Regions from separate parts of the Desulfosporosinus sp. genome, predicted to be linked through region 2. Evidence: riboswitches for the same ligand, from Rfam matches in the RefSeq annotation. Region 2 holds a riboswitch; the other holds the start of a gene.

Region 1 (15,039 bases), on a different contig from region 2:
TGCCCTGCAGCCTTGCAGGGCATTTCTGCTTATCAATGAAGGAGAAACTTCAGATTCCATATTGGCTTTGTTGATTCACATGTATATTCCTCACTAGATCGTTTAATCTACCTATAGGAGTATACAAAGGAGGGGTCTTTATGGGGTTCGGACAGTTATCGATCGAACTAATTGTAGGGTTTTTTAGTCTATTACTTGTTACAAGGTTTTTAGGCAAAACCCAAATCACACAACTTACTGCTTTTGATTTTATCTCGGCATTAATTATGGGTGAGCTTCTAGGAAACGCCATTTATGATGACGATACTGGGATTGTAAAACTTATTTATGCTATTGCCCTTTGGGGTCTCCTAATCTTTACTGTACAAATTATAGGGCAAAAGTCCATTTCACTTAGAAACCTTTTCGAAGGTAAACCCTCCTTAGTTATTCAAAAAGGGATCATTGATCCGCAAGCCCTTAAAAAAAATCGGACAAACATTAATGAGCTTCTGACATTATTAAGAGATAAGAATGTTTTTTCAGTTCGAGAAGTCGAATATGCTGTACTCGAACCCAACGGCTCCTTAAGTATCTTACGAAAACCAGAATTTGATACACCAACAGTTAAAGATTTAAATATTCCCTTAAATAGCAAATCCCTACCAAAGCTTCTTGTGAGTGATGGTAAAATACTAAATCCTGTATTGCAAAGCATTGGCAAAAATGAGTCTTGGCTTATGACCAAACTTAAACAACAAGGCTATGATAATCTAGAGAACATCTTCTTTGCTGAATGGAGGGAGGAGGACGGTTTACATGTTATAGGTCACGATCAATTTGATTCTTCATTTGACGTCAATAGAGGCTAAAAACGGGCCAGTAGCTATTTAATCTACAGACCCGCTTCTGTTTAAGAATTTTATGCTTATTCCCGATTTTTTTCCTCGGCCTTTTTTAGTTCTTCTCTGGCTTTTTCTTCAGCCTTTTTAGCTTCTTCTTGAATTTTTTCTTCAGCCTTTTTAGCTTCTTCTCTGGCTTTCTCTTCAGCCTTCTTCAATGCTTCTGTAGACTTTTCTTCTTGCCGTTTTAACTCTTCCGAAGCTTTTTCTTCTACTTTTTCTATCGTCTCGTTTGACTTTTCAACCTGTTTAAAACCGGATTCAATTCGTTTTTCGGCTTGCTCAACAAGATTCTTTACTTCTTCTTTTGAGGAATCTGCAGCGTCCTTTAGTTCCTCAAGTTCATTTTTTAAAGCTTCTGCTTCTTCTACTTTTTGTTCAGCGTTTTTAATTGCTTCTGCATCCCCTGTTTTTTTAGCAACTTCAAGCTCTTGTTTAGCCTTCTCAAACTCCTTTTTGACTGCAAAAAAAGCATCTTTAGCCGCATAGAAACCATTAACTGCCGCAATCTCTTTATCTTGGTTATTTAAGGCATTTTCAATTGCATCCTTAGCCTCTTCTGGAACCTTATCAAGAATCGTCTGTAAGATTTCTTCACTTCTTTTGAACGATTCATTCAGATTCTCAACAGTCTGTACGGCTTCATCCTTCGCTTTAATTGCGTTGTTTATATGTGCGGTTGCAGAGGCTAGCATTTTAACATATTCATCTGTTGCTATACTAACAAGCTCGACTTCACCTTCGTTAGCCATAATAACTGCCTCAGCAGCTCTTTCAGTTGCAAATTGTGACATAAGTTTTGCTAGTTTTTCCTCACTTTGTGTAATTGCAATCTGAAGCTCTTCAATTTTGCGTTCTAAGCTATAAAAATTGGAATCTGGTAGTACACCGGCTGAGTCTTCAATTTCTTTCAAACTTACGACCGTTGTTAGTACTCCATCATTACTTGTTACGGAATTAGAACTTGTAGTAACATCACTGTTTGCATACACATTACCAGTAACTCCGGTTAAAAAAATAGCTAATGTCATTGTCGCAATCTTTTTTCTCATTAAATAGTCCTCCTTAAAATGTTCTACTAATTCATTCGATTGGATTATTATGTTTAGGAGGGTGCAATAAGCAAGAAAGCATATATTTCTAGTTTAAATCATCCTTCCTCGGCCTACGCAAAAAACGGGTTCAGAATTCCTCTATAGGAAACTCTGAACCCGTTGCTATTACTGTATGGAGCGGACGACGAGATTCGAACTCGCGATCCTCGGCTTGGGAAGCCAATGCTCTACCGCTGAGCCACGTCCGCTTATTTTATGGCTTGGTGGTTATTTAAAGCTTTTAATACCATCAAGCTCTTTTCCCAACAAAGAAAATTATAAGCTCTACACTTAAATATGTCAACTCATACTGTATAATTCCAGTCTTTTATACCGACGTTCAACGCTAGTTGAAGTGTGCACTAGTTTAGATGCTCTGAAAGGAGTCTGCCCAGTTCGCAAGTTCTCCACGGAAGTTCTTTGTAAGTGTTAGGATTTTGCAATAGGGTTGACTCTTAAAGTGTTCCATATACGGTACAAAACCACTTTTTGCAACAGGGATGTCAATCTGTCCTGAATGCCCAATGCAGATCACTTTACAGGAATCGTGTACACGCGTGAAGATTTTTCTAAGTTCTTGGACAGAAAAGTTTTGACACTCATCAATAATAATTGTCATATCCTTAAGATTAGTTCCTCGAAGAAATAAGGGGGTTTTGGGGTAACACCAAATGCTGTCCATCACCCGTTTCATGCTTACCTTCCTACGAATAGCCTCATTGACCAGTGCTTCTTCATTGTATACACATTGGGCCGGGTTCTCATTAATCTCTAAGAGAGCATCTATCAAAGGCTGATGATAAATGCTTTCCTTCTCGGATTGAGTGCCAGGTCTGAACCCCATAGCTGATTCTTGAACGGGATTAAAAATATAGGTTAAAGGTTGCTTAAATAGCTTAGCACAAGCAACCGCAAGGGTAGTCTTTCCAGTCCCAGCTTTGGCATTGACCATGACTAATTGATAATCAAAGATCGCATCAACATATTCACGTTGTTCTGGCGTAAGTCTTGGTGCAAATCCAAATAATAAGTTATTCTCAGGTAATGGCATAGTATCACCAACCTTGTTTACAATTATTTGTTTACCACTAAAACATAATTAATATATTACCCATACCTTATTTTAATTGAATAGAAATTTAATGCTTTTAGTATCTCAAAATTTTAAATTAGCATTCTTGTCTATTATGGTCCTTTAAAGCTGCACGGTTTTAATTGCTACGACAAAAAAAGTTCTGATTTTCCTTCAGAGGAAATACACAGAACCTTTAGACCTAATTTATAGATATTCGTAATTGTTTATATTGGCTAATAGTTAAATGGTGCCTCAGGACGGAATCGAACCGCCGACACGAGGATTTTCAGTCCTCTGCTCTACCGACTGAGCTACCGAGGCAAAAACAATAATGGTGACCCGTACGGGATTCGAACCCGTGTAACCGCCGTGAAAGGGCGGTGTCTTAGACCGCTTGACCAACGGGCCATGTGAGTAGGCTGCTTAAAAATCAACTTAATTAACGTATATATTTAAAAGACACTCACAAATATGAATTTTACACTATGTTTCTATCTATGTCAATACTTAAATGTCATTAAAATAATATTTTCTTGTTAATTCGACTATTGATTTGTTGTGCATTTGTAGTTTAGAATAACTATTTACGTGCTAAATCTTACTAGAATTAGTACCTAAATGGGATAGAAAGCTGGTTAACTCCTATCCCATTTACTACAGTATTTTTAAATATTAAATTTCTTTAAGGTTTCTTCCAATTCCTCCGCCATCTTAGCCAAAACCTGACTTGAAGAAGAAATTTCCTCGACTGATGCAGACTGTTCCTCCGTCGCAGCAGACACGGTTTGGGTCTGGCCAGTGATTTCTCGACTCGTCTCATAGATATTCGTAACTGATGAGACTATTCTTTCGCTGCCCACTGCCATTTGTTGAATCTCCTCCGAGATTTCTTCAATCTGAGAGGAAACCTGCTTAACTAAGGTCGTTATTTCACCAAAAGCTAGGCCGGCGGTCTCAGCTACTGCTGTCCCGAGTTTAACTTGGTGTGTCCCCTCATTTATTGATAAGACAGCCTTTTGTGTGTCTTGTTGAATACCACTAATCAATGAGGCTATTTGCTTTGAAGCTTCCTGAGATTGTTCAGCCAATTTACGAACCTCATCTGCTACAACGGCGAAACCTCTGCCTTGCTCACCTGCTCGTGCAGCCTCAATCGCAGCATTCAAGGCAAGTAGGTTCGTCTGAGCCGCTATACCTGAAATGGTATCTACAATTTGCCCAATTTCTTTAGAACGTTCTCCCAAGTTCATAACCACATCTGCGGATCCTATGACCGTTTTTTCAATATTAATCATTTGTTGAATTGTTTTCTCAATCGCCTGGCTTCCCTCTGATGCAGAAAAGGCGGTTTTCTCCGAGGATTTAACAACTACTTTAGCATTTTCCATCATATGTTGTATTCCTGCCGACATCTGCTCGACACTGGCAGATGTTTCATTAACTGCACTTAATTGTTTTTCTGCACCCAGGGAGACTTCGGATATAGCTGCTGCTACTTGATAAGAAGCTTGGGCTGATTGTTCTGCCCCAGCACTTAATTGTTGTGATGAGGCAGCAACTTGCTTTGAAGAAGATGACACATGTTCAACAAGTTGAATTAGATTTCTCGTCATTGTTTCAAACGCCCTGCTAAGTTGACCTAATTCATCCTTCGATTTGTTATTAAGGCTTCCTACTTTTAAATTGCCTTTTGCTATTTCCTCTGCATTCCTCGCTAATGCAACAATCTGATCGGAAATCCTTTTACTTAAAATAGTTCCTAATACCAAAGCTATTCCCAAGGCCCCTAAGATAGATACCAAAGTATAGAAAATACTGCGTATACCCTTTTCGTGATATTCATGTTGCTTCTCTGATACTAGTTTATCGATGTCATCGACCCAGTTTCCCGTCCCAATCACCCAATTATAAGGTTGGAATAATAACGTATAACTCCTCTTAGGTAACGGTTCTGTCTCGTTTGGTTTAGCAAATGAATAATCTGTATAGCCGCCATCTACTTTAGTTCCATTAGCAATGAACTCCTGGACAAATAATATACCTTCGCTGTCCACAGCATTATAGCGAGACTTACCCTCTGAAGCTTCTCTCCCAAGAAGAACAACATTCATCCCCTCTGTGGTATCAATCCAAAAGTAGTTCCCGTTGTCAAAGCGCAAATTTCTCACTAAATCAGCGGCTTTCTTTTTAGCTTCATCGGGAGTTATTTCTCCTCTTTGCTGACTTTCATAGATATCCTTAACTAAACTATGGGCAGTCTGAACCTGGAGTTTAATAGTCCGATCAAATTGTTCATATAAAGTTTCTCTATATTGTTCAACGTTGGTTTGCTCCGTTACCCTTACATTATAAATATTATAGCCTCCGAGAATAGAACCCATAATAAGTGCCGTGGCCACTAACAAAAGTATAATGCGGTACTTTATTTTTGTCATTTTTTCCATGTCCCCTTTTCTAACTACTTTAAAAACCGCGAAATGAAGGAATACATCCTTTCGAGTTGTTTTGGGTGTTAAATAAACAAAATCGCCCCCTCAAATAAGGCGCGACATAGTCCTCAATTGGCAGCTCGGCCATCATCACCCTAACGTGGAAGACCCGTAGCTTTGCGTCCTCAGCTTTAACCAAGTTTGCCTTTGTCAGTACCTTATGTAATATTTTAATGAATACTTCAATGTTCCTAGTCCTTTACTGAACTATAACACAAGGAAAACAAAAATTATATATATATTTGATGATATTCGACTAAATTATATATATTCTCTCTACTATAGGATTCATCTATTAACTCCTACTCTTTAATTAGCATTTAATTCGTACTCCCAATTCTAGGCGGGTTAAGAAGCTCTAATAACAAAATAAGACAGAAAATAAATTAATTTATTTTCTGTCTTTTATCATTACAGTAAGGGTCGTAATTATCCTACCATTTAAAATAGTATAATTATACTGGTGTATATGTTTTATAAAAATACATATAAGAATCTAGCTGATTAGACTATGTTCATATTTTCTAAACACATATGCCGATACTGAATACCATCCTAAAAATACAATAGGGGCGATATAGTTTTGCAAACCGTAGTAATGAAATAGATCTAGCTTCTCCATGATAATCCCGACGAAGGTTTTTAAATATAATATGTATTTTGGTAACAAACAAAATTTAGCCATGTTAACACAACCTTCCGATTATAGAATGTGATTACCTGTTCACACTCTGTAAATCATCTGCTATGAAAACATGGCTAACTGTGGGCAAAAATGCCCTTATCTGCTTATTGGTGGGCCATCCGCGACTCGAACGCGGGACACCCTGATTAAAAGTCAGGTGCTCTAGCCGACTGAGCTAATGGCCCAATATTTTGTACCACAGGTTTGGATTTTACACGAAAGTATTCACTCTGTCAAGGCTTTTCGTTAACATATATCATATCCCCGTAGCCCTTTTGAGAAGCTAGCAATTATAGAACATCAAACCCTAAAAAATTTCCCCTCGTACAATCGTTTGTTCCCGTCCAGGGCCGATTGCAACCAGCGTAGCCGGAACACCTGACAGCTCCTCAATTCGACGGATATAATTTTGAGCTGCCTGTGGTAGGTCCTCGAAGCGTCGAACCATTGTAATATCTTCTTGCCAACCAGGCATTTCTTCATAAACCGGTTGACATTGTTTGAAAATCTTCTGACTTTGTGGAAATTCACGGAGGATCTCGTCCCCAACCTGATAACCAACACAAATCTTAAGTTTCTCAAATCCTGTAAGAACATCGAGTTTTGTAACCGCAAAATCAGATATACCGCTGACACGGACGGCATAACGAGCAATTACTGCATCGAACCAACCGCAACGACGCGCACGGCCAGTCGTAGTTCCAAACTCGTGGCCGTTCTTCTGCATTTCAGCACCGGTCTCATCTAATAGCTCTGTAGGGAAGGGGCCTTCTCCTACACGCGTAGTATAGGCTTTTATAACCCCGATGACACGATTAATCCGGGTGGGACCGACACCAGCTCCTATACAAGCACCACCAGCAATCGGATGAGAGGATGTCACAAAGGGATAGGTACCATGATCTATATCAAGCAAGGTCCCTTGAGCTCCTTCAAACAAAACTTTCTCTCCTGCTTGAATACTCACATCGATTGTGAGGGAACTATCCGTCACCATTGAACGAATTTTTTCTGCATACCCTAGATAGGTTTCATAGATACCATCAAACTCAAGGGCTTCCTTGCCATAGACTTTAACGAATAAGTTATTCTTTTCTACTAAATTACGGCGCAGCTTATCTGCGAACTCATCTTTATCTAAAAGATCAATAATTCGTATTCCAATCCGTGAAGCCTTATCCATGTAGGCAGGGCCGATTCCACGTTTCGTGGTTCCAATTTTATGATCCCCGCGTGCCTCTTCTTCTAAGCCGTCGAGTAACCTATGATAGGGCATAATCACATGGGCGTTACTGCTGATGACTAGTTTGCCCGTCTTAATCCCCCGCTTGTCAAGGTAATCTAATTCATCTAATAAGACCTGTGGATCAATTACTACACCGTTCCCTATTACGCAAGTCTTGTCTTCATAGAGGATTCCCGAAGGGATAAGATGAAGTTTGAACTCTTCCCCATTCGCCACAACCGTGTGACCTGCATTATTACCTCCTTGGTACCTAACAACAACGTTCGCTTTTTCGGCTAGAAAATCTGTTATCTTACCCTTTCCCTCGTCTCCCCACTGAGAACCTATTAACACAACAGCGGCCATATAGATATTCCTCCCATCTTACAAGCTCTATTTCTCTAATTCCAGTCGTCTAAAAATATCATCCACATGATGCAGGTGATATTTTAAATCAAATAAACCCTGTATTTCTTCTTTGGTTAAATAGTTTAAAACACGATTATCCTCCGAAACAACGTCTATAAAGTCCAGCCCTTGCTCCCAAGCCTGAAAGGCATTCTGTTGAACCCAAGCATAGGCTTCTTCTCTCATACACCCATGTTCAACTAAAGCCAGGAGAACTCGCTGGGAAGACGTCAGGCCAAAGGTTTTTTGCAGATTCCGTTTCATCTGGTCCTCACGAATCCTAAGGCCCGCAATAACCTTAGTCATTTGGCGAAGCATGTGATCTAAAAGAATACAGCTATCTGGAAGAATAATCCGTTCTACTGAAGAATGAGTCATATCCCTTTCATGCCAGAGAGCAATATTCTCCATGGCCGCCAATGCGTTACCCCTTAAAATCCTCGACATTCCTGAGACTTGCTCGCAAATAATTGGATTACGTTTATGAGGCATGGCAGAGGAACCCTTTTGTCCTTCTGCAAAGGGTTCCTCTACTTCGAGAATATCCGTGCGTTGTAAATTACGAATCTCCGTCGAAATTTTTTCAATGGTCCCTCCAATTAAAGCCAGAGTCGTCACGAAATGAGCATGCCTATCCCTTTGTAAGATCTGGTTACTTATTAGAGCAGTCTCTAAGCCGAGATGTTGACACACTGCCTCTTCTACCCCGGGTGCAACATTAGCATAGGTTCCGACCGCTCCTGAGATCTTACCAGCACTAACAGAGGTAATGGCTTGACCAAGACGTTCACTTTGACGATCAATCTCTGCAATCCATAGGGCCAACTTTAAACCGAAAGTCAACGGCTCAGCATGAATACCATGAGTCCGACCGACCATCACGGCGTATTTGCTCTCTAAGGCTCGCTTAACTAATGCATCTCGAAGCTCTTTTAAGTCTTTTTTCAGCAACCGTCCTGAATCTCTTAATACAAGGCTTAAAGCCGTATCTTTAACATCTGAAGAGGTCAAACCAAGATGAAGGTATTTTCCAGCTTCTCCGATTTCCTCAACAACTGCTTGCAGAAAAGCAATTAAATCGTGACGCACCACAGCCTCAATTTCTAGAATTCGTTTAGGGTTAACCTTTGCCTTAGCCCGAATTTCAGCCATAGCTTCCTGAGGAATTTCCCCTTGCTTGGCCATAACCTCAGCAACCGCTAATTCAACTTCTAACCAACGTTCATATTCATAGCCATCCTGCCATAACTTTCCCATTTCCTCATGAGTATATCGATCGAGCAACAGCCTTCGCCCCCAATCAAATCTATAGGTTTTAACTAAAGTTCTTAGTAGTTTCCACAATTTAGTGCAAAGTTATCCTAGTGACTAATTACCCACTATTTTTCAACTGCTTTAGTCACTATATCTCGAGCAACTACAATACCCGTTGCCGAAGCTTGCATCAGTCCCCGAGTAATTCCTGCTCCATCTCCTATGGTATATAACCTAGGTATCTCAGTTTCAAAGTTCGTTTTAACTTTTACTTTTGAGGAGTAAAATTTAACCTCAACACCATATAATAAGGTATTTTTGGAATACATCCCGGGCGCGATTTTATCAAAGGCTTTAAGGGTCTCGATAAGGGAGGTCAAGTATCGCTCCGGCAGTACATAGCTGAGGTCTCCCGGAACCGCCGAGAGCAGTGTAGGAATCGTCGTGGATTGACGCAGTCGGCTTTCAGTCGTCCGCCTTCCCTGTAATAGATCTCCGAGACGCTGAACCATTACCCCGCCACCGGTTAACATATTTGCAAGCCGGGCAATATATCGTCCGTACTCAATCGGTTGGTTAAAGGGTTCTGTGAAACGAGTCGAAACCAATAAGGCAAAATTTGTGTTCTTAGTTTTCTTTGCAGTATCCGCATAACTATGCCCATTAACTACAGCAATGCCACCATCGTAGTGTTCTTCCGAGACAACGCCGCCGGGATTGACGCAGAAGCTCCGTGTTTTCAAATCATAGGTATCCGAATAATAGACCAATTTTGGTTCGTAAAGCTCTCTAGTTAAATGATCCAAAATAGAGTTCGGAACCTCGACACGTACTCCAATATCAATTTCGTTATTTTCTGTAACAACACCTAAGCGAACCGTTTGATCAGCAAGCCAATTGGCCCCTCCTCGGCCGGGGGCAGCAACTACATATCGTGCAAATACTTCATCCAGTCCTTGTTCATTCCTACGTTGAATGGTAGCTCCAATAGCTCCATTAGAATCCGCTAAGATTTCCTTAACTTCGGCAAGTTCCCAGAAGGTTGTATTTGTGTTTTGCATAAGATATTCATACATGCCCTTTAGCACATCATAAGCAAGCTCTGTACCTAGATGTCGTACAGGGCAATGGATTAGGGCGATGTTATGGCGAGAGGCCTCATATTCAAATTCTTCCACGCGACGGTTATCTAGACCGTACACAGTTTCCTGAGCTCCGAACTGCCGGTAAATTGAATCAGCATAATCGATTAACTCTTGGGCTTGTTCTTCTCTCATATATTCAACTAAACGACCGCCAACTGCAGGACTTAAAGACAGTTTTCCGTCACTAAACGCTCCTGCCCCTGACCATCCCCTTGTAATAGCACAGGGATTACATCCCGAGCAAACTCCGGTCGTACGGGCGGGGCACTTTCTCTTTTCTATGCTTCGACCACTATCCACAATGAGAATCTGTAGATCTTTATTGTGTTTTGATAACTCTAAAGCCGTAAAAATTCCGGCCGGACCGGCTCCAATAATCAAGACATCGACATTGTGTTTCAATTGTTTCTCCTCCTAGAGCCGTTTCATTTTTTCAAATGGTAACGAACCTCAATCACAAACAATTTCATCTTAACAATCCTGCTCCTCCTTGTCAATCCAATAACCGAACATTAATTATAAAAATACAAAAAACATTCGACACTACAGAAGGGTCTTGTCAATTCTTCGCTGTGCCAGAATCGCCATTCGATATTCGTGTCACGATAAACGAAAGCCTATTCTGTCCACCGAGTGTTAGCGGAGGATCTAGCTCCTTCAGTCGTGCCTTCTTCAGGATGACACAGTTCTTGAGTTTCTTTCATAGCAATTAGAAAAGTACTTAGTATCAAGTAAGACCGAATCTTAAGTTTAGGCCTTCTGAATAGTAGCACAAAAATCCCCCTGCCAACAAATGGGTTGGCAAGAGGGATCCGTTAAGCTGTCTGATGTTGACGATCAAGGTTTACAAACTTTGTAAACTCCTTAAGAAAGCCTAATTCAACGGTTCCTACTGGACCGTTGCGGTGTTTGGCAATAATCAACTCCGCTATTCCTTTTTTCTCTGACTCCTGATGGTAATACTCGTCCCGGTAAATAAATGAAATCACATCTGCATCTGCTTCAATCGCGCCTGACTCTAATAAATCCGACATAATCGGTCGTTTATCTTGACGTTGTTCAACTCCCCGATTAAGCTGTGATAAGGCAATCACCGGAACTTTAAGTTCACGGGCGATTCCTTTGAGGGTTCTGGAGATTTGAGCAACTTCTTGCTGTCGACTTTCGGATTTTTTCCCAACTGACAAAAGCTGAAGATAGTCAATAATAATCATCCCTAAATTGTGTTCTGACTTTAGTCGACGTGCTTTAGAACGAAGCTCTGCCAAAGTGATTCCAACCGTATCATCTATAAAGATTGGGGCATCCGATAGAGGCCCCACTGCTCGCGTCAGCTTTGGCCAATCAGCATCCAATAAATCTCCGGTCCTTACACGTTGTTGATCAACCAACGCTTCTCCACAAAGCATACGTTGCACCAACTGTTCTTTGGACATCTCCAAACTGAAAATCGCAACTGGGACCTTAGCACGAACCGCTGCATTCTGAGCCATATTTAAAACAAGTGCAGTTTTTCCCATGGAAGGGCGCGCAGCAATAATGACTAAATCAGAAGGCTGCCAACCGGATGTCATACGATCCAATTCTGTAAAAAAGGTAGGGATACCTGTTAGATTTCCTTTATGAGCATAGAGATACTCTATCTTTTCAAAAGTTTCAAGTAGCACATCACGAATAATGCTGAATCCGTCTTTAACACGTTGTCGAGAAAGGTCTAGGATAAGTTTTTCGGCTTCCTCTAAAAGCACTCGCGCTTCTTCCCCAGGCTCATATCCCCGTTCTAAGATACTGCCCGTTGCCCGGATGAGCTGACGCAAGAGGGCCTTTTCTGACACCAGCCTAGCGTAGTATTCAATATTTGCTGCGGAGGGGACGGAGCGGGCAATCTCAGAGATTGTCGCTATACCTCCCACCTGTTCCAGACGCCCCTGTTGACGTAAAGCTTCAGCAACGCTAACTAAGTCGACCGGATCTCCTTTCTCGAAGAGATCATGAATTGCCGAAAAGATCAATCGATGATTATCTCTATAAAAGTCATCCGGTTGAAGCATTTCAAAGACAGAACTTCCGGCCTCCGGTTCGAGCATCATCGCACCCAAGACCGCCTGTTCGGCCTCTAAATTCTGTGGTGGAACTTTTATGAGTTCCATATCTTCTCTCCTCCGACCATACTCAATTTCAATGGAATTATCTGTAGTAGGGGCAATTCATGAATTGCCCCTACCCTTATTAAAAAACATGCTTCAAAGCCTCTTCAATGGTACTGACAGCAACTATTTCAATGCCCTGTAAGCTTTGAGGTACATCTGCTTTATTTTCAAGTGGAATTAGAACTTTACGAACTTCTACCTGCTTTGCACCAAAAATCTTTTCGTAAATGCCCCCAACTGGTTTAACCTTACCTTGAATAGAAATCTCTCCAGTAACAGCTACATCTTGCCGAAGTGGTTGTCTTTTAATCGCACTGTAGATGGCCAAAGTAGTTGCCAGACCTGCCGAAGGACCATCAATTTTCGCTCCGCCAATGACATTGACATGCACATCGTAATTACGTAAATCCTCTCCTGTTAGATCACGTATAACTGCTGCGGCATTAAACACGGCGTCTCTAGCCATACTTCCTGCAGTTTCATTGAAGCGGATAGTTCCCTTTCCCTTCTGCCCTGGAAAGGTAATCGCCTCAATCTCTAGAACCGAACCTAAAAACCCAGATACTCCCAGTCCTAAAACTCTGCCGATTTCCTCATTACTCTGGACTTTGCGAAAAATAAAAGGGGTAAGACGGGCGGAGCGCAGGACTTCATAAACATCTGCACTTGTCACTCGAACTTCCTCTTGATCAGGGTTACGATACCTTGCCAAACCGTAAGCATCCGTCAAAATGCTATTCGCCTTTCGTCCTTCTATAACATATTCACTAATAATCTCAGGAACGTTTTCTTCTAAGGTTACTCCCAGCTTTTGACCAGCTTGACGAATAATATGTTGAACATCCTTCGGTTCTAGCGGTACAAAAAACACTTCAGAACATCGGGAACGCAGAGCAGGATTTAACTCAGCGGGATCCCTGGTAGTAGCCCCAATTAGGACAAAATCTGCTGGAGCCCCTTCATCAAAGAGTTTCTTAATCCATAACGGGACCTGTACATTGCCTGGGTCATAATATGAAGAATCGAAGAATGCACGCTTATCTTCGAGTACTTTAAGTAGTTTATTTAAAAGCAAAGGGTCCATTTCCCCTATTTCATCGATGAAGAGGATTCCCCCATGAGCATCACTTACCAGTCCCATTTTTGGTTCCGGTATGCCAGTATCTGCCAAATCATGCTTTGCTCCCTGATAGATTGGATCATGGACGGAACCTAAAAGAGGGTTAGTCACATCCCTTGGATCCCATCTCAAGGTCGTACCATCCACCTCAATAAAGGGTGCGTTCTTATTAAAGGGAGAATGAGGGCGGTTCTTAACCATTTCTAAGGCAACTCTGGCTGCTGAAGTCTTACCAACTCCCGGTGGGCCATAAATTAACATGTGCTGAGGATAAGGGGTTGCCAGTTTTGCTAAAAGCGCTTGCACAGCGCTTTCTTGCCCAACAATTTCTTCTACAGTCTGAGGACGCAAGACATCAAAGGCAGAACGTTTAAGAGAAATAGTATTCATCTTTTCGAGAATGGCTAATTTCTTAAGTGTTTGGGCATTTTCTGGTCCAGCAGTTTCCTTAAGTACGTTCATCTTAATTTCTTTGACATAATCTTCATGACGTTCCTGCATTTTCTCAGAAACCACACGTTCCAGCCGCTCTTCGACGGCACGCCGCGCTATGAGGTCTGCAATTTGTTCCTCAATTTCCTCTAATATCTGAGGGATTTCCTGCATCTTCGGTATCCTTTGGTCAGTAGGATCATCAGAAACTATTTTGCGTAATCCAGCGACTCGTTCGGGGAGTTTATCTGAACGCATAAGCTTAAGGGCTTCCAAGCGACTGGCCTTTAGCACTAGCTTGTCTGTTCCATAATAATTAGAGAGTAAAACATAAAGTGCTTCCACTTCCCGGCTCCACTCATCCTCATCTTGCAAACGATCACTAAGATTTGTTTGATTTAACCATTTTGTCAAAATCCCTTTCATCAGGGAACCCCTTTCGCGAGAACAGATTACATATCTATGTGTAAATAATCTATAACTATTTATTTCTATAGAGCATTTACATTTACCTGAAGCTTTGCAGTCACATCAGAATGGATTTTTACTTGAACCTCATAACTACCCAGGGCCTTAATCGGCTCTTTTAAATCTAACTTTCGTTTATCGACGACAACGTTATGCTGCTTTTTCAAAGCATCAACGATTTCTTTACTTGTCACAGACCCAAATAATCGACCGCCCTCACCTGTCTTTGTCTTAACTTCAATCTGTAACGCACTCAGTTTATTGCCTAATTGAACAGCCTCTTCTTTCTCTTTTGCTTTTCGGCGATCTTCCACAGCTTTCTTATGGGAAATATCCTGAATATTGCCCGTTGTGGCCTCAATAGCAAGCTTCTTCGGGAAAAGAAAATTTCTAGCAAATCCATCTGCAACCTCTAAAATTTGTCCTTTTTTACCAGTTCCTTTTACATCCGCTTGAAGAATAACTTTCATAAATTAATTCCTCCTTTAAGATTCCTCCGGTAGACGTCTGAAATTGAAAACTAAATCGAATAATCCAAACATAATAATACTAACAAAACTAAACATTAAGTATATAAAATTGATAAGAATTAATGCCCATTTAAGAAATCGAG
Region 2 (15,039 bases):
TCTCTCGCAATACGAATTGCAGTCATAATATCATCCGCACGATGAGCATGAGCTCTCAAAGGAATTTCACGATTGATAACTCTTACAAGGACTTCTAACCCTAAATCTCGCTCTGGGAGTTTATCAGGATCTGTTTTCCCCTGTTCTAATTTATCCTTATAGGTCTGGGCATCAACTAAGGTTTGACGAAGAAGTGCTGCAGTTCCCATCCGAGTCATAGGCATTTTTTTTTGTTCGCCGTAAACCATCTTAGGATTTTCCCCGAAAGCAATTTTCAAACCGGCAGGGTCACGAACAATCATTTTATCTACAATCTTTCCTGCCGTCTTCATTACAACGCCGGTTCCCCCAATCACATTTGCACTCCCTGGAACCGTGAACACAGCCGTCACTCCACCTAAACGCGCGTCACGAAAACCCTCGTCTTCCGGGTTAATTCCATCAATCGCCCGCATGTCCGGCGTAATAGGGTCTGTCATTTCATTAAAGTCTTCACCTTCCCACCGATAGATCTCTTCTCCAATCCCTACGTGACAATGGGCATCAATTAATCCTGGCAGTACTAGGCAACCTTGAGCATCGATCACCTCAGCATCTGCCGGTATTTCTACATCAGTAGTTTCTATTAGGGCCGATATCTTTGTTCCCTCAATGAGGATATTTCCTAAAAATTCACGTCCGGCCATTGTTTTAATTTGACCATTCTTTATAAAGAGCTTATTGATTTCTTTATTCACCTTTTTACCTCACTTCTGGCATACCCTTGATCCCTGTTACTAATCAGGAGCAAGCATCTCTAATTATTTTATAATCCAACCAATGTACTCATCTGAATATTATAACAGACTCTTAACATTATCACAGCAAGGAATTAAAGGTGCCAAGGCTTTTCAACCTGTTTCCTAGCCAAAGTATATCATTTGGTTAATTCTTTTCATAATTTCTAAGTATGTAAAAACTTGCCCAGCGCCCACACACACACACGAAGACACTGTCTTCGCACGTAGTAACTCTTCTTACAGACACTGTCTTCGCACGTAGTAACCCTTCTTGCAGACACTGTCTTCGCACGTGGTAACCCTTCTTACAGACATTGTCTTTGCATGGCACGAGTTAGCTTGTCGTAAAGATTACAGGCGAGGCCATGGAGTAACAAAAAGACCCCTCAATTATCAGTAATTGAGGGGTCCTCGGACTAATATAATTTTTTTATAGATTTATTTTGCACCAGGGAGATTCTTGAGTCTACTATTATTCGTTGCAATAATATAGACTACAGCAGCCCAAATCGATGCAGCGATAATCGTTCCGGCATTGATCAATCCGTTTTGAGCGCTATAGAGCATGGCATAACCCACCGCTCCTGGAAGTAAAGCGTAGTATGAGAATACGACCGCAGTCTTTCGTATAACATAACCTTCTTTTCCAAGCAGACCTACGACGGCTGAAGCAGCGACAACATTGTGTACACAGATGACATTTCCTGCTGCACCCCCAACGGCTTGAAGGGCTACAATCCAGGTTGGATCAACTCCAATTCGTTCACCTACACCGAACTGGAACAAGGAGAACATCATGTTAGAAACAGTGTTACTTCCAGCTACGAAAGCTCCAAGTCCACCAATCAAAGGAGCAAAAATGGGCCATGCAGTCCCAGCTAATCCTGCAACGGCTTCAGCGAGGACAATCGGCATACTAGCTAGGCCAGCCGCGCCACCTTTCGAATTCATGAACACTTGAACCATGGGGACGGTGAAAATAAGCGCAGAACCTGCTCCAAGCATCGTTTTTGCTGAGCCTTTCCATGCTCTGGCATAAGCTGTACCATTCATCTTATGCAGGAAGAACGTAATAAGGGAGACTAAGATAAAGATAGTACCGGGTAAATAGAGAGGTTGGAAGGAGGCCGTGATTCCTGTTCCGAAAATTGCAGGCCACTTAACCGTCCATGCCTTGAGCCAACCCGCAAAGGGTAAAAATGAGAGTCTAGAAAGGACAAGGAATAAACCAACGAGAACATAAGGCATCCAAGCCGTTAAACCGCTCATGGTAGTCTTAGCTGAAATGTCTTTAATCTCAATCGAACCAGTCCAAGAGGGATCCCATTTGTCTTTGGCTTCGAAATCCCAAGCTTCTCCTTTTGGCATGAGGAAGCCATTCTTAGCAGCAGTTACAACAATTGCCAAACCTGTTAGTCCACCTATTATGGAGGGGAATTCAGGTCCGAGCAAGTTGGCCACAGCAAGGTAAGGAATAGTCATAGCAAACGCTGAAAAAAGTGCAAATTTCCAAATCTTGAGACCTTCACTAAAGGATTTGTTTTTGCCAAAATAGCGTGTCATAAAAGCAACAACAAAGAGGGGAATAAGGGCACCTGCCACAAAATGCAGGAAGGCAACTTTGGTTGCAATCGCAAATCCGACGAATGCTGTCCAATCAGTATACCCTAAGGATGCGGCATAAGCTTCTAGTTCAGGAGTTTTAAGTCCTGTACTGACTCCAACCAGCATTGGAGTTCCTACAGCTCCGAAGGAAACTGGGGTACTTTGAATCATCATTCCAGCGACGACGGCAGCCATAGCTGGGAAACCCAGTCCAACCATCAAGGGAACCGCAACGGCGGCAGGAGTACCAAATCCTGAGGCACCTTCAATAAAGGAACCAAAGAGCCAAGCGACAATAATAACTTGAATTCTTCGGTCAGCGGTGATTCCTGTAAAGCCTCTCCTAATGGCCTGAATCGCTCCGCTTTCTTGTAATGTATTTAATAGAAGGATAGCGCCGAAAATAATGTACATGAGTGTACCCGCTACAATAACACCATTAACAGATGCAGCTGCTACCTGGGCACCGGGAATTTTCCAAACAAAAAGTGCGAGTATGACTGCTGTAATAAATGAGAGCGGCATAGCTTTACTTGCAGGCCATTTTAACCCCACTAGAAAGATTCCTACAACAGCGATGGGGAGTAGGGAAAGAATAGCTAATAATCCAGTATTCATCTCGAAACCTCCTCATAATTTTCTTAAAAATAAAGTATAAATCCTTTTTTACACAATTAAATCTTGATTCAACCTCCCTTCATCATAATAGGAACCACTCATTAGAACAGTAGAATGGTTAACCTATCATACCACAATTGTCAAAAAAGTCTTATAAGTGTGTGTAGTCATATTTTATACTAAAGTCTAAACTTTTTCAATAATAGAGTTTATTTTCACAATGAAAAACACAATGAATTAAATAAACATTTTTATAAATAGGATTTAGTTCTAAACTTAATATAAAAAACATGGTCTTTATAAAACTTACATTTATATTGTTTCATTATTCTTAATTAAAACCAAAATCGACAAACAAATAGCCCATATTTTCCATCGTTTGTAAAAAGCGACCTATATATGATCCTACCTCGCCTGAAACATTTCATTATTTAAAACAACTTGTAAGGCTAATCCAAATTCATTCCTAAAACGCTACTGACTACTGCTTTATGTGCTACGCTCACGAACTTACCATTAACATGGAAGGTGTTTACTGATAGAAACAAAAAAGAGACATCAAGATCCTTAATGTCTCTACGAATAGTTCTTTGGCAAATATTGGTTTATTCCGTCTAAGCACTCGTCTGGAGATCCCGCATAGATAGGCTTACTCGTTCTCTCGTCTTATCAAGACCGATTACACGAACTCTTACAATATCACCTACAGCAACCACTTCCATGGGGTGTTTAATAAACTTATCACACAACTGGGAAATATGCACTAGGCCATCATGTTTAACACCAATATCTACAAAGGCTCCGAAATCTACGACATTACGCACCGTGCCTTCTAAGATCATCCCTTCGCTGAGATCCTCCATATGAGTGACATCCCTTCGAAGTAACGGCCTAGGCAAATCTTCACGGGGATCTCTACCAGGTCTTTGCAGGGCATTTAAAATATCTCGAACCGTCGGAACTCCTGCACCAAACTTGTCCGCCAGCTCCTTAGGATCTAGAAGAGACAATTTATTACGCACTTCAGTAAGGCGATCTCTCAAATCTCCAGAAGTATGCCCAATACTCTTTAAGATATCTTCGGCAAGCTTATATGATTCCGGGTGGACAGGCGTATTCTCCAAGGGATTATCCCCATCTGGTAAACGAATAAATCCAGCACACTGTATATAGGTTTGTGCACCAAGCCTAGGTATTTTTTTAAGCTGATCCCGACGGGTAAACTTTCCATGTTCATCCCGCCAAGCAACGATATTCTTAGCAACTGCCGGCTTCAACCCTGCAACGTATTGGAGAAGTGAGGATGAGGCAGTATTCAGATCAACCCCTACCACATTAACACAAGATTCCACAACCCCGTGCAGAGATTCCTCCAACCGTTTTGGCTGGACATCATGCTGATATTGACCTACACCAACAGCTTTTGGTTCAATTTTGACTAATTCTGCCAAAGGATCTTGAAGCCTTCTAGCAATGGATACAGCACTTCGTAAGGAAAGATCAAAATCAGGGAATTCTTCTCCCGCTAACTTCGAAGCTGAATATACAGAGGCCCCTGCTTCACTCACCAGAGTGAATTCCACCGAGATTCCATCTTCTTGAATCATTTCTGCTACAACCTCTTCTGTCTCCCTAGAAGCCGTCCCATTTCCAATCGCAATGATATTAGCGTTAAACTCTATTATCGCCTTCCGCAAAATTGCTTTAGCCTCTTCACGTTTACTCTTTCCCGTATGTGGATAGATTACCCCCACTTGATGAAGCTTGCCGGTCTCGTCCACAATCGCCCACTTACATCCCGTCCGGAACCCTGGGTCAAGCCCAAGTACCATTTTCCCACGTACAGGAGGCTGTAATAAAAGCTGGCGTAAATTTGCCGCAAAGACTTTGATAGCTTGCTCTTCTGCTTGAGCAGAAAGTTCCCCTCGCACTTCACGTTCAATCGAAGGTTCGATCAAGCGCTTATATGCATCAAGGGCCGCTTTTTGCACTAGAAGAGAACATGGACCTGTTTTGACATAGCGCAATTCAATAATTCTCTGCAAATTTTCCAGTGGAACATCAATCTTTACGGAGAGGAACTCTTCCTTTTCCCCACGATTCAGCGCCAAAATCCGGTGCGGCGGGATCTTTCGAACCGGCTCTCGATAATTATAGTACATTTCAAACGGAGACCGTTCTGTTGCCTTCTTAGCTGCAGCAACCGCTACGACATCTGCGCTTCTTAAGGTTTGCTCTCTGATCCGTTTACGGAGGGCAGCATCATCTGCGATGGTTTCTGCAATAATATCCATGGCGCCCGCTAAAGCTTCCTCCACGGAATTAACCTCCAACTCTGCATTTAAGTAATTTTCTGCCTCCGCTTGAGGATCACCTCTAGTATATTGAACTAATAACCAATCCGCCAAAGGTTCCAGACCTTTCTCTTTGGCTATCGTTGCCCGTGTGCGCCGTTTCTGTTTGTAAGGTCGGTAGAGATCTTCGACGTCTTGGAGAACCGTTGCCGCGGTAATTTGAGCCGACAGATCTTCTGTAAGCTTTCCTTGCTCGTCAATCAGGCGCAGAACCTCTGCTTTCCTCTGTTCCAGGCGTCGGAGATAATCTAGACGGTCCACAATATCACGCAAAACATTCTCATCCAGTTCCCCAGTTATTTCTTTACGATAGCGTGCAATGAACGGGATCGTATTTCCCCCATCCAGTAAATTAACAGCCTCTTTAACTTGGTTTATTTTCAATCCAAGTTCCTTGGCAATAACTTCATTGAAATCCAACGATCAATTACCTCCCTAAAACTAATGAATACTTGTATAGCCTTTTAAATAATTATACCATTCTTCACCAAATGAAGGAAATTCCGCATCGAAAGTGTGTAAGGGAATTTATCGGGTCTTCTTAACATTTAAGAAAGCTGTGTAAGGTCTAAGGACCCTTCACAGCTTCGTAATCAGGAAAAACTCCCCAAACTATAGTTTAAACATGGTCACACTACCCTGGAAGTCTGTTGCCATTTGGGCAAGTGAGGTAGCTGATCTACGAATTTCTTCCATAGAAGCACTCTGTTCTTCTGTCCCTGCAACCACGTTTTCAAGACTACCGGCTATTTCCTTAGGAATGCTAGCTACTTCCATAATTGAAGCAACGATTGTCTCAGTACTTGTCCCAACCTTCTCTATCACGTCAGCAACAGCTTGTGCCTGTTTTGAAAAGTCGTTAACTCCCTGCAAGATATCTTGAAACGCTTCACCCGCCGAATTAACCATGGTAATCCCGTCTTGAACCGCGGCAGTTCCATCATTCATAGTCTTAACTGCCTTTGAGGTTTCTTTTTGAATCTCGCCCACCAAACCACTTATTTTGCCGGCGGCATCACTCGACTGTTCAGCAAGTTTACGGACTTCATCAGCGACAACTGCAAACCCCCTTCCCTGGTCGCCTGCCCGTGCGGCCTCAATAGCAGCATTTAGAGCGAGGAGATTTGTTTGAGCCGCAATACTGGTTATTATTCCTACTATCTCACCAATTTCCGCTGATTTTTCCCCTAAACTATTCACCACATCTGCTGCCTCTATGACCTTAGTACTAATCGCTTGCATCTCGTCTACAGCTTTTTTAACAACACTATTCCCATTAGCAGCCTTCACTGATGTAGCGTGGGACCCTGCCGTTACTAAATTGATATCCTGGGTGATAGTATGCATATGCACAGAGACTAATTGGGCAGACTGCGCCGTGGCGTCAACACCCGTTAGCTTTTCCTTAACCCCGTCAGAAACTTCTTGAATGGAGTAAACAATTTGCTCCGTTGTCCTACTCCCTTCATCGGCACTAGCAGTTAATTCTTCTGCAGAGGCTGCTAATTGTTCGGAACTATTTACAATACCATTAATAATTCCTTTATAGTTGTTCATCATCCTATTAAGATTTTCAGTCATCTGTCCGAACTCATCTTTCGAACGAACGACCATGGTTTGGCTAAGATCCCCTTGAACAATAGCTGATGCAAACCGATTGACCATTTTGATATTTTTAACTATATAGCGACTATATAAGATGAGCACTGTGCCGGTTACCGCCATTGCCAGTACAATTAGAATTAGCATTCGATTCAATAGATCCTTTAACGGAGCCATCAAGTCATTTTCCGAAACATCAATTGCTAAAATCCAACCAAACTGCGGAACTTCTGCATAGTAAACTTGCCTGGCCCCATTGTTATTGTAAGGAACCGTGCCGCTTTTCTCAGCCATCATCTTTTCTGCAGCTTCTTTCAAGCTGAGGTTCTCTTCTTCCGTAATTTTGATATTCATGATCTTTTTTGGATTTGGATTCGCCAGATACTTACCTTCTTTATTCAAGAGGTAAATATCTGCTTCGATATCTAATTGAATATTACTAATTAACGTTTGTAACGTAGTGAAATCAATCCCACCGGTTATTGTACCCTTGAAATTTCCACTATTATCATAAAACGGGACATTGTCCGTTAATATGGTAGCCTTAGTACCTTCATCATAATAGGGATCAGTCCAAATGGATTTCTCAGTAATACCTTTACTTATGGTATACCATTTCTGAGCGGGATAATCATATTTAGGGTCAGCATATTCATTGGTAAACACTACTTTACCGTCTTTATCTTTATATACATAAGGTCCAAAGTACTGAGTATCACTGTTATAAGCATAAGGTTCATACCACACCCCTGCTCCAAAGGTAACGCTATTAGCTGTTATCATTTTCTGGAGCAAACTTGCATACTCTTCAGTACTTACACCGTTACCAATAGACTCTACAGTACGCGCTAGACCTTGAAGCAGCGTATCATGGGCCGTTAATTGCTTCTCGATATCTTTGATCGTACCTTTTAATTGAGCAGTCATTTTATTTTGAATCTCATTCTTAAGTAGATTTTCTGAATATTTATAGCTGATTACTGACATAGCCACTAAAGTTAATAGTACTAAGGGTAAAATCGTCACCATTGTCTTACTACTGAGGCTAGAAATATTAAATAGTTTCTTAAACATACCTTCATCCCCATTCATGTAATGATCAAATATTATTATTCGACATCGGCCTTTCATTCAAAGACGTCAGTGATACCGCCTTAATATCCCCCCAATTCATAACCAGAACAAAAAAATGCCTAAACTACCGAACTTTCAGCAGATAGACATTTTAGTGTGCGCTTCTGCAACCCGGCTATCGTGATTGTACAAAGTACGACCCTTAGACCCGTGGCTTTGCGTCCCTAACTTTCATTAGGTTTGCGTATTTTAAGTTTACAACTAATTGAGTTATTCAACCCAAAAGCATTGTTTACCTCCTATAGGAAGGCCGGTTTCACATTCCTTATTTCTATCCCCCCTATAACTAAATAAAAAGGCGATATAACAAGTTGTCATATCGCCAAAATAATTTCATAATCATCATTTAATTAAAATCGTGCCCAGTGCCCAAACTGCCTTAAGAAACTGAGAAATAACCGTAAGGAATTACCTATCTACAATGTTTTAAAAACTGTTGAATTCGCTGTACTGCTTCCTGCAGTACACCTTCATCTTGAACCATAGCAATCCTTACGAATCCTTCGCCATGTTCTCCGAAGGCTATCCCTGGCACTACAATTACTCCAACTTCGCGGGCTAAATCCATTGCAAAGGATACCGATCTTTGTCCAGTCGGTACAGGTGCCCAGATAAACATGGAACCTTGCGGGATCGGCATTTTCCAACCGGCAGAGGCACAACCCTCTATCAAGAGATCCCGACGTCTCTGATAGGCACTCTTATTCTCTTCGATAGATCCTTGCGCATTACGAAGGGCATAAGCGCCAGCAGTCAAAACGGGAGCGAAGACACCATAGTCAATATTTGATTTGAGTTGAGAGAGAGTTCCAATGACATCGGCATTGCCGACAACAAATCCTAATCTCGCTCCTGCTAAATTATAGGTCTTAGAAACAGAATGGAATTCAATACCAACCTCTTTTGCCCCCCCTGCTTGCAAAAAACTCACAGGTTTGAAGCCCTCAAACGCTAATTCGGAATAGGCAGCATCATGACAAATGAGCAGATCATACTCTTTAGCAAATTCTACAACCTCGTCAAAAAACTCGAGGTTAGCCACGGCAGCCGTGGGGTTATTGGGATAATTCAAGAACATAAGCTTTGCCTTGCGAGCGATATTCGGGTCAATTTGCTTTAGATCAGGTAGGAAACCATTCTCTTCCAGCAAAGGAATTGCTACTTTCTCTCCACCAGCCAGCAACAAACCCGCCGTATAAATTGGATAGCCCGGATCAGGAATCAAGGCTAGATCCCCAGAGTCGATATAGGCTAAAAAAACATGTGCCAGACCATCCTGAGAACCCATCAGTGGCAAAACTTCAGTTTCTGGGTTTAAAGTAACACCAAAACGTTCTTGATACCATTCCGCACAAACTTTACGAAAATCGTCTGTCCCGCGGGTTAATGTATAACCATATTGATCATCATCCAGAACTGCTTTACTAAGAATATTGCGGATTTCATGAGCTGGGGCACGATCTGGACTTCCTATACTAAGATTAATTAAACTCTTTCCAGCCCTCTCCAATTCCCTTTTCAGATTATCCATTTCCGTAAAAACGGACGCTCCTAATCCTTCTAATCGTTTCGATGGCAGCATATCATACACTCCGTTCTTGTGTGTCATGGGGACGGTCCTTTGACACACCATGACACATCCATACTTTCTTATTTTACCACGTTAATCGCAGTATAATAAAGGTAAATTAACAATTTCCAGAAGTCCTTTTCTTGAGATGAAATGACTAGGGAAAAAAATGTGCTATAATTATAGAAATCGTTTTATTAGAGAATACTTCGATTAAAGCTAATGGTTAAGAAGGGAGACTCATGAATTTATGGCACTAATGAACGAGAATTATCTTAGGTTACCTGGAAGTTATCTATTTTCGGAGATTGCCCGCAGGGTGAATCAGTTTAAAAACGAGAACCCTAATGCGGATATCATTCGCTTAGGGATTGGAGATGTAACTCGTCCACTTCCTCCCGCGGTTATTGAAGCTATGAAAAAAGCTGTTGATGAAATGGGGAACGCCGAAACCTTTAGAGGGTATGGTCCCGAGCAAGGTTATGACTTTCTAATTCAAAAAATTATCGAAAACGATTACAAGACCCGGGGAGTCGATCTTACCTTAGATGAAGTCTACGTCAGCGATGGAGCAAAAAGTGATACCGCGAACTTTCAAGAGATTTTTGGTACCGGCAATATCATGGCGGTCACTGACCCTGTCTATCCGGTTTATGTAGACAGTAACGTGATGGCAGGGCGTACTGGGAACTTCGATACAGATAAAGGGCAGTATGAACGTATTGTTTATCTTCCCTGTACCGAAGAAAACGGAATGAAACCCGCGTTTCCAACAACTCATGTAGATATGATTTACCTCTGTTTCCCAAACAATCCAACAGGAATGACCTTAACTAAATCAGAGCTAAAGCAATGGGTGGACTACGCAAAGAAAAATAAATCCATCATCCTGTACGATTCTGCTTACGAAGCTTACATACGTGAAGAAAACGTCCCTCGCTCGATCTATGAGGTTGAAGGTGCTCGCGAAGTCGCTGTAGAGTTCCGAAGCTTTTCCAAGACAGCGGGCTTTACCGGAACACGGTGTGCCTATACTGTTGTACCAAAAGAAGTTATGGTCTATGATTCAAAAGGTGAGCCTCATAGTCTAAATAAACTATGGCTGAGAAGACAAACCACAAAGTTTAATGGGGTCTCTTATCCAGTGCAAGCTGCAGCAGCAGCGATATACACTGAAGAAGGGAAAAAGCAAGTTAAAGAAACCATTGACTACTATATGGAAAATGCCCGAATCATTCGAGAAGGCCTGACGAAAGCGGGCTATGAAGTATTTGGTGGAATTAATGCCCCTTATATCTGGATGAAAACCCCCAATAATATGAGTTCTTGGGAGTTTTTCGACAAGCTCATGAAAGAAGCTAATGTTGTGGGTACCCCAGGTGCAGGCTTTGGTGCTAATGGCGAAGGGTACTTCCGCTTAACGGCCTTTGGGACACGAGAGAATACGGAAAAAGCTATCGAACGAATTCGAACCAAAATGAACAGCTAACATAAAAAGCCTGTCGCTAGTTAAAACCTAACGACAGGCTTTTTACCTGAGCAGCATCAAACCCTTCCGTTCTTAAACTCCCGTCACTCCAGACCAGAGGGTGTGATGTTGCAGAGCGAACCCTTTAGGCAGAGTCGCGTTAATCGCGCTTAGATTCCGAAGTGCCAGCGTGGCACCGGACTTGTCCATGGATGGACTGATGTTGCGGTGCCAAGGATGGCAAGGAGCAACACACATGCGACGGAACACGATGTTCCTAGTGCCGCATGCGCCAAGGATGGCATAGCATGCGGCCAGAACGCCCAGAGGTTTGCCAACGCTCGCTTCGGAATCAAGTGCGATAGTGACGGCGCCGTGGGTGACCGGAGCAACTTCACATCCTCCGCTAATCCAGGTTTTTCTTAAACTTCTTAGCTGCTATCCCTACTAGGACAATAGCGAAGGCACAAAGGATGAGCGTATCCTGCCAAAGATACTCCATCCCTACCCCTTTAAGGAAGATTCCCCTTACGATCTCCAGAAAATATGTCAATGGAAATAATCCACCTATAATTTTTAGAAACGTAGGCATGGTTTCCCGAGGGAAGATGAAGCCCGATAAGAGGATTGAGGGCAAAATCAGGATAAAGGTCATTTGCATCGCTTGAAGCTGAGTCTTGGCAACACTGGAAATCAAGAGACCAATGGCTAGAATCGTAAACAGAAAAATGGTGGATAAGATTACTAAAAGGGGAATACTTCCTGCGGGCATAACTCCAAACCAAAAAATCGCCGTCGCTAAAATTAAGGTCAAAGAAACAAAACCGATAAACACAAAAGGAAGAAGCTTGCCCATAAGCAATTCAAGAGAGCGAATAGGAGTCACGACCACTTGTTCCATGGTACCACGTTCTTTTTCACGCACAATCGAAAACGAAGTTAACATTGCTATAACATTTTGTAAGATCAGACCGATTAAAGCTGGAATGTTAAAGACCATTGACTTCATGTCCGGGTTGTACCAAACTCTAGTCTCTATATTAAGTGGCATGTTCGTACCCAATGCCGCTCCCCTAGCGGCAAGACGAACCCCTTGTATCTCTAAGGATTTATTAAGACCAAGCATCTGAACCGCGGACATGGCCGCTCGAGCTATAGTAGGATCAGACCCATCGACTAAAACCTGAACGTTGCCTTGACCATTATCTCTCTGTAACTCTTTGCCAAAATTAGGCGGAATGATGACGGCTACCCGAGCTTTACCGCTGTCCAGATAGCTTTCGATCTGATGATATCCTTGGACATATTCATCGGGATCTAAATATTGAGTGTTCCGTATAGACGCGCTAAAGTCTCGGCTATCGGTTGTTTGAGACTGATCCCAAATAACTGTAGGCAGATGATCGACATCCGTATTGACCGCATAACCAAATAGAAGAAGCATACCGATCGGCATGACCATGGCCATGATTAAACTGGCACGGTCTCGCCGAATGTGGAGGAATTCCTTTTTCAAGACGGCTAAAAAACGAACCCAGGAAAATCTCCCCATTTAGGGTCACCCTCCTTTCCTAAGAACGAGATTGCGAGGATCATCCGAAGCTTCATGTTCGACATAATAGATGAAGAGATCATCTAAAGTTTCTTTAGCTTCTTTTCTTTTCATATCCTCCGGCGAGCCAAAGGCTATTAATCGCCCATAGAAAACGAAACCCAAATAATCACAGGTTGCCGCTTCATCCATGTAATGAGTGCTGACTAGAATTGTCATTCCTTCTTTGGCTAACTGATGGATCAAGTCCAAAAAAATACGTCGTGAAACCGGATCCACTCCTGCAGTTGGTTCATCAAGAATGAGCAGTTGGGGACTATGCAGTAAAGCACAAGCTAACGCCACTCTTTGCTTCCAACCACCCGAAAGGGAAGAAACTAACTGAGTGGTTCGTTCAAGCAGGCCAATTCGTTTAATGACCCTTGCCTTCTGTTCTTGGGCTGTCTTTCCATGTAAACTATATACCCCTGCATAGAAGTCCAGGTTCTCCTTCACAGTTAGATCTTCATAAAGACTAAACTTTTGAGACATATAGCCAATGCGCTGTTTAATTTCCTCTGGTTGAGTTAAAACATCATAACCCAACACAGTCGCTTTTCCTTCTGTCGGTAGCAAAACTCCGCAGAGCATACGGATGAGCGTTGTTTTTCCAGCACCGTTCGGCCCGACAAAACCCATAATTGCCCCGGCAGGGAGTTGGAAGCTAACCCCTTGAACCGCTGTATACGTGCCAAAGCGCTTTACCAAACCCTGGCAATCAATCGCTAAATTCATTCTGCTTCACTCCTTTATTCCAGGGTTATATCTGCTGGCATACCTGCTTTCAATTGATCTTCAGTGTCTGTTATGCCAATTTTCACAGCATAAACCGTCGTCGTACGCTCTTCTTTAGTTTGCACATTCTTCGGTGTAAACTCCGCTTGAGTACTGATATACTGAATCTGGCCCTTGAATGTCTTATCCGGGTAGGCATCCGCTGCAATAGAAACTGTCCCACCCATTTTTATCTGACTCAGCTTAGCTCCAGGGACATATACTTTAATCCACAAATCATTAGGGTCCAGAATCGTTGCCAAGGTTGAGCCAAGATTGACAACTTGACCTAACTCTACATTTTGATAGAGTACCTGACCGCTGGCAGGACTCTTAAGAGTAAGCTTGCTTAGACCAAGTTCTGCCGTCTTAATAGACTGCGCTGCAATATCAACGGCTGCTTTTTGTGCTTGAATCATCGGTTGAGTATAGCCGGCCTGGGCTTGATCCAAACTTGCCTGAGTGGCGTCAACACTCGCTTGGGCGCTCTGATACTGGGCTTTTAAGGTATCAAGTTTGGTTCGCTGAGTATCCACCACCTGTTTACTAATTGCACCACTCTCATAGAGTTTTAGATTGGCAGCTAGATTATCTTCCTCAAATTTTAGACTTGGTTCCAGTGCGGATAAATTGGCCTTCGCCTGACTCACTAAGTGCTCAAGCCGACGAATTTCTTCAGCCCTTGCTCCACCTAAAAGGTCATTCAGTTTTGCTTGGGCTTGAGTGTGTTGACTCTTCGCAATAGCCAAGGAAATTTTAGCCTGACTGTCATCCAGTTTAGCGATGATGTCCCCTACTTTAACGACCTGACCTTCACTTACTAGCAAATCGACCACTCTCCCACCAAGCTCTGATTGTACTGGTAGTTCAGTCCCTTCAATAGTACCAGAAAAGACGTTTGAATCTTTAGATCGATTTAGGTATCGATCCCCTATGACCGACAGGGCAATAAAAATTAGAACAATGACCATAACTACAGCTTTTTTTCTCATGTTTTCTCCTCCTGCCCTTGCACATAGTATATAGTGTATCTACGACTCCTTTGTGTTCTTACACGTTACTCAACCAGCAGTCCATGTAAAAAAAGATCTAGTATTTGATCTGCTGCCTCTTCGATGGTTCTTTCTGGAGAAAACCCAGGAAAAACGTGATTGAAGATCCCGTAAAATAATACCGTCCCCATAAAACTTCGCATCATGGATGGAAATGGAACGGGTTTAAAAACCCCTTCTTTAACACCCTTATCAAACCAAGGCTTGACAATACTAATTCCTTGCCCCAGAATTCCATTAAACAGGGCTTCCCTAACTTCATTATGGTACTGTGCTTCGGCAAACATAAAGCGAACAAGACCTTCATTTTCTTTGATTAATTCTAAGCGATCCCTTAGAAAACACCGAAAAAACTCTACAGGATCTTTGTGTTCCTTATCGAGAGAGATAATTCCATTAAGTATTTTCGGCGTCAGAACTGCAATCAGCAATTCCTTCTTAGTAGCAAAATGACGGAAAATAGTTCCTTCAGCAACACCTGCTGCTCGGGCA

The links. A riboswitch is a leader RNA that binds a small molecule or an ion and turns the genes downstream of it on or off. The one in region 2 is predicted to bind cyclic di-GMP.
Region 1: another riboswitch for cyclic di-GMP. It lies ahead of HGJ98_RS15940 (methyl-accepting chemotaxis protein); the one in region 2 lies ahead of HGJ98_RS13760 (methyl-accepting chemotaxis protein).

The regions. Positions count from the first base shown of each region.
Region 1 is NZ_JABZFS010000071.1:120,593-135,631, reverse strand. Features, by position in the region: gene HGJ98_RS15970 (DUF421 domain-containing protein) at 141-851, shown strand; gene HGJ98_RS15965 (DUF5667 domain-containing protein) at 908-1,933, opposite strand; tRNA gene HGJ98_RS15960 (tRNA-Gly) at 2,110-2,184, opposite strand; gene HGJ98_RS15955 (PhoH family protein) at 2,343-3,026, opposite strand; tRNA gene HGJ98_RS15950 (tRNA-Phe) at 3,296-3,371, opposite strand; tRNA gene HGJ98_RS15945 (tRNA-Glu) at 3,383-3,458, opposite strand; gene HGJ98_RS15940 (methyl-accepting chemotaxis protein) at 3,716-5,485, opposite strand; cyclic di-GMP riboswitch class I at 5,611-5,695, opposite strand; tRNA gene HGJ98_RS15935 (tRNA-Lys) at 6,333-6,409, opposite strand; gene HGJ98_RS15930 (adenylosuccinate synthase) at 6,532-7,815, opposite strand; gene purB (adenylosuccinate lyase) at 7,843-9,144, opposite strand; gene HGJ98_RS15920 (NAD(P)/FAD-dependent oxidoreductase) at 9,237-10,658, opposite strand; gene HGJ98_RS15915 (hypothetical protein) at 10,874-11,029, opposite strand; gene dnaB (replicative DNA helicase) at 11,072-12,406, opposite strand; gene lonC (Lon family ATP-dependent protease) at 12,486-14,384, opposite strand; gene rplI (50S ribosomal protein L9) at 14,450-14,896, opposite strand; gene HGJ98_RS15895 (DUF2232 domain-containing protein) at 14,912-15,039, opposite strand, start outside.
Region 2 is NZ_JABZFS010000062.1:42,829-57,867, reverse strand. Features, by position in the region: gene HGJ98_RS13775 (amidohydrolase) at 1-686, opposite strand, end outside; gene HGJ98_RS13770 (L-lactate permease) at 1,218-3,002, opposite strand; gene HGJ98_RS13765 (Tex family protein) at 3,617-5,776, opposite strand; gene HGJ98_RS13760 (methyl-accepting chemotaxis protein) at 5,969-8,032, opposite strand; cyclic di-GMP riboswitch class I at 8,195-8,287, opposite strand; gene HGJ98_RS13755 (aminotransferase class I/II-fold pyridoxal phosphate-dependent enzyme) at 8,505-9,674, opposite strand; gene HGJ98_RS13750 (LL-diaminopimelate aminotransferase) at 9,913-11,151, shown strand; gene HGJ98_RS13745 (ABC transporter permease) at 11,537-12,682, opposite strand; gene HGJ98_RS13740 (ABC transporter ATP-binding protein) at 12,689-13,456, opposite strand; gene HGJ98_RS13735 (HlyD family efflux transporter periplasmic adaptor subunit) at 13,471-14,487, opposite strand; gene HGJ98_RS13730 (TetR/AcrR family transcriptional regulator) at 14,553-15,039, opposite strand, start outside.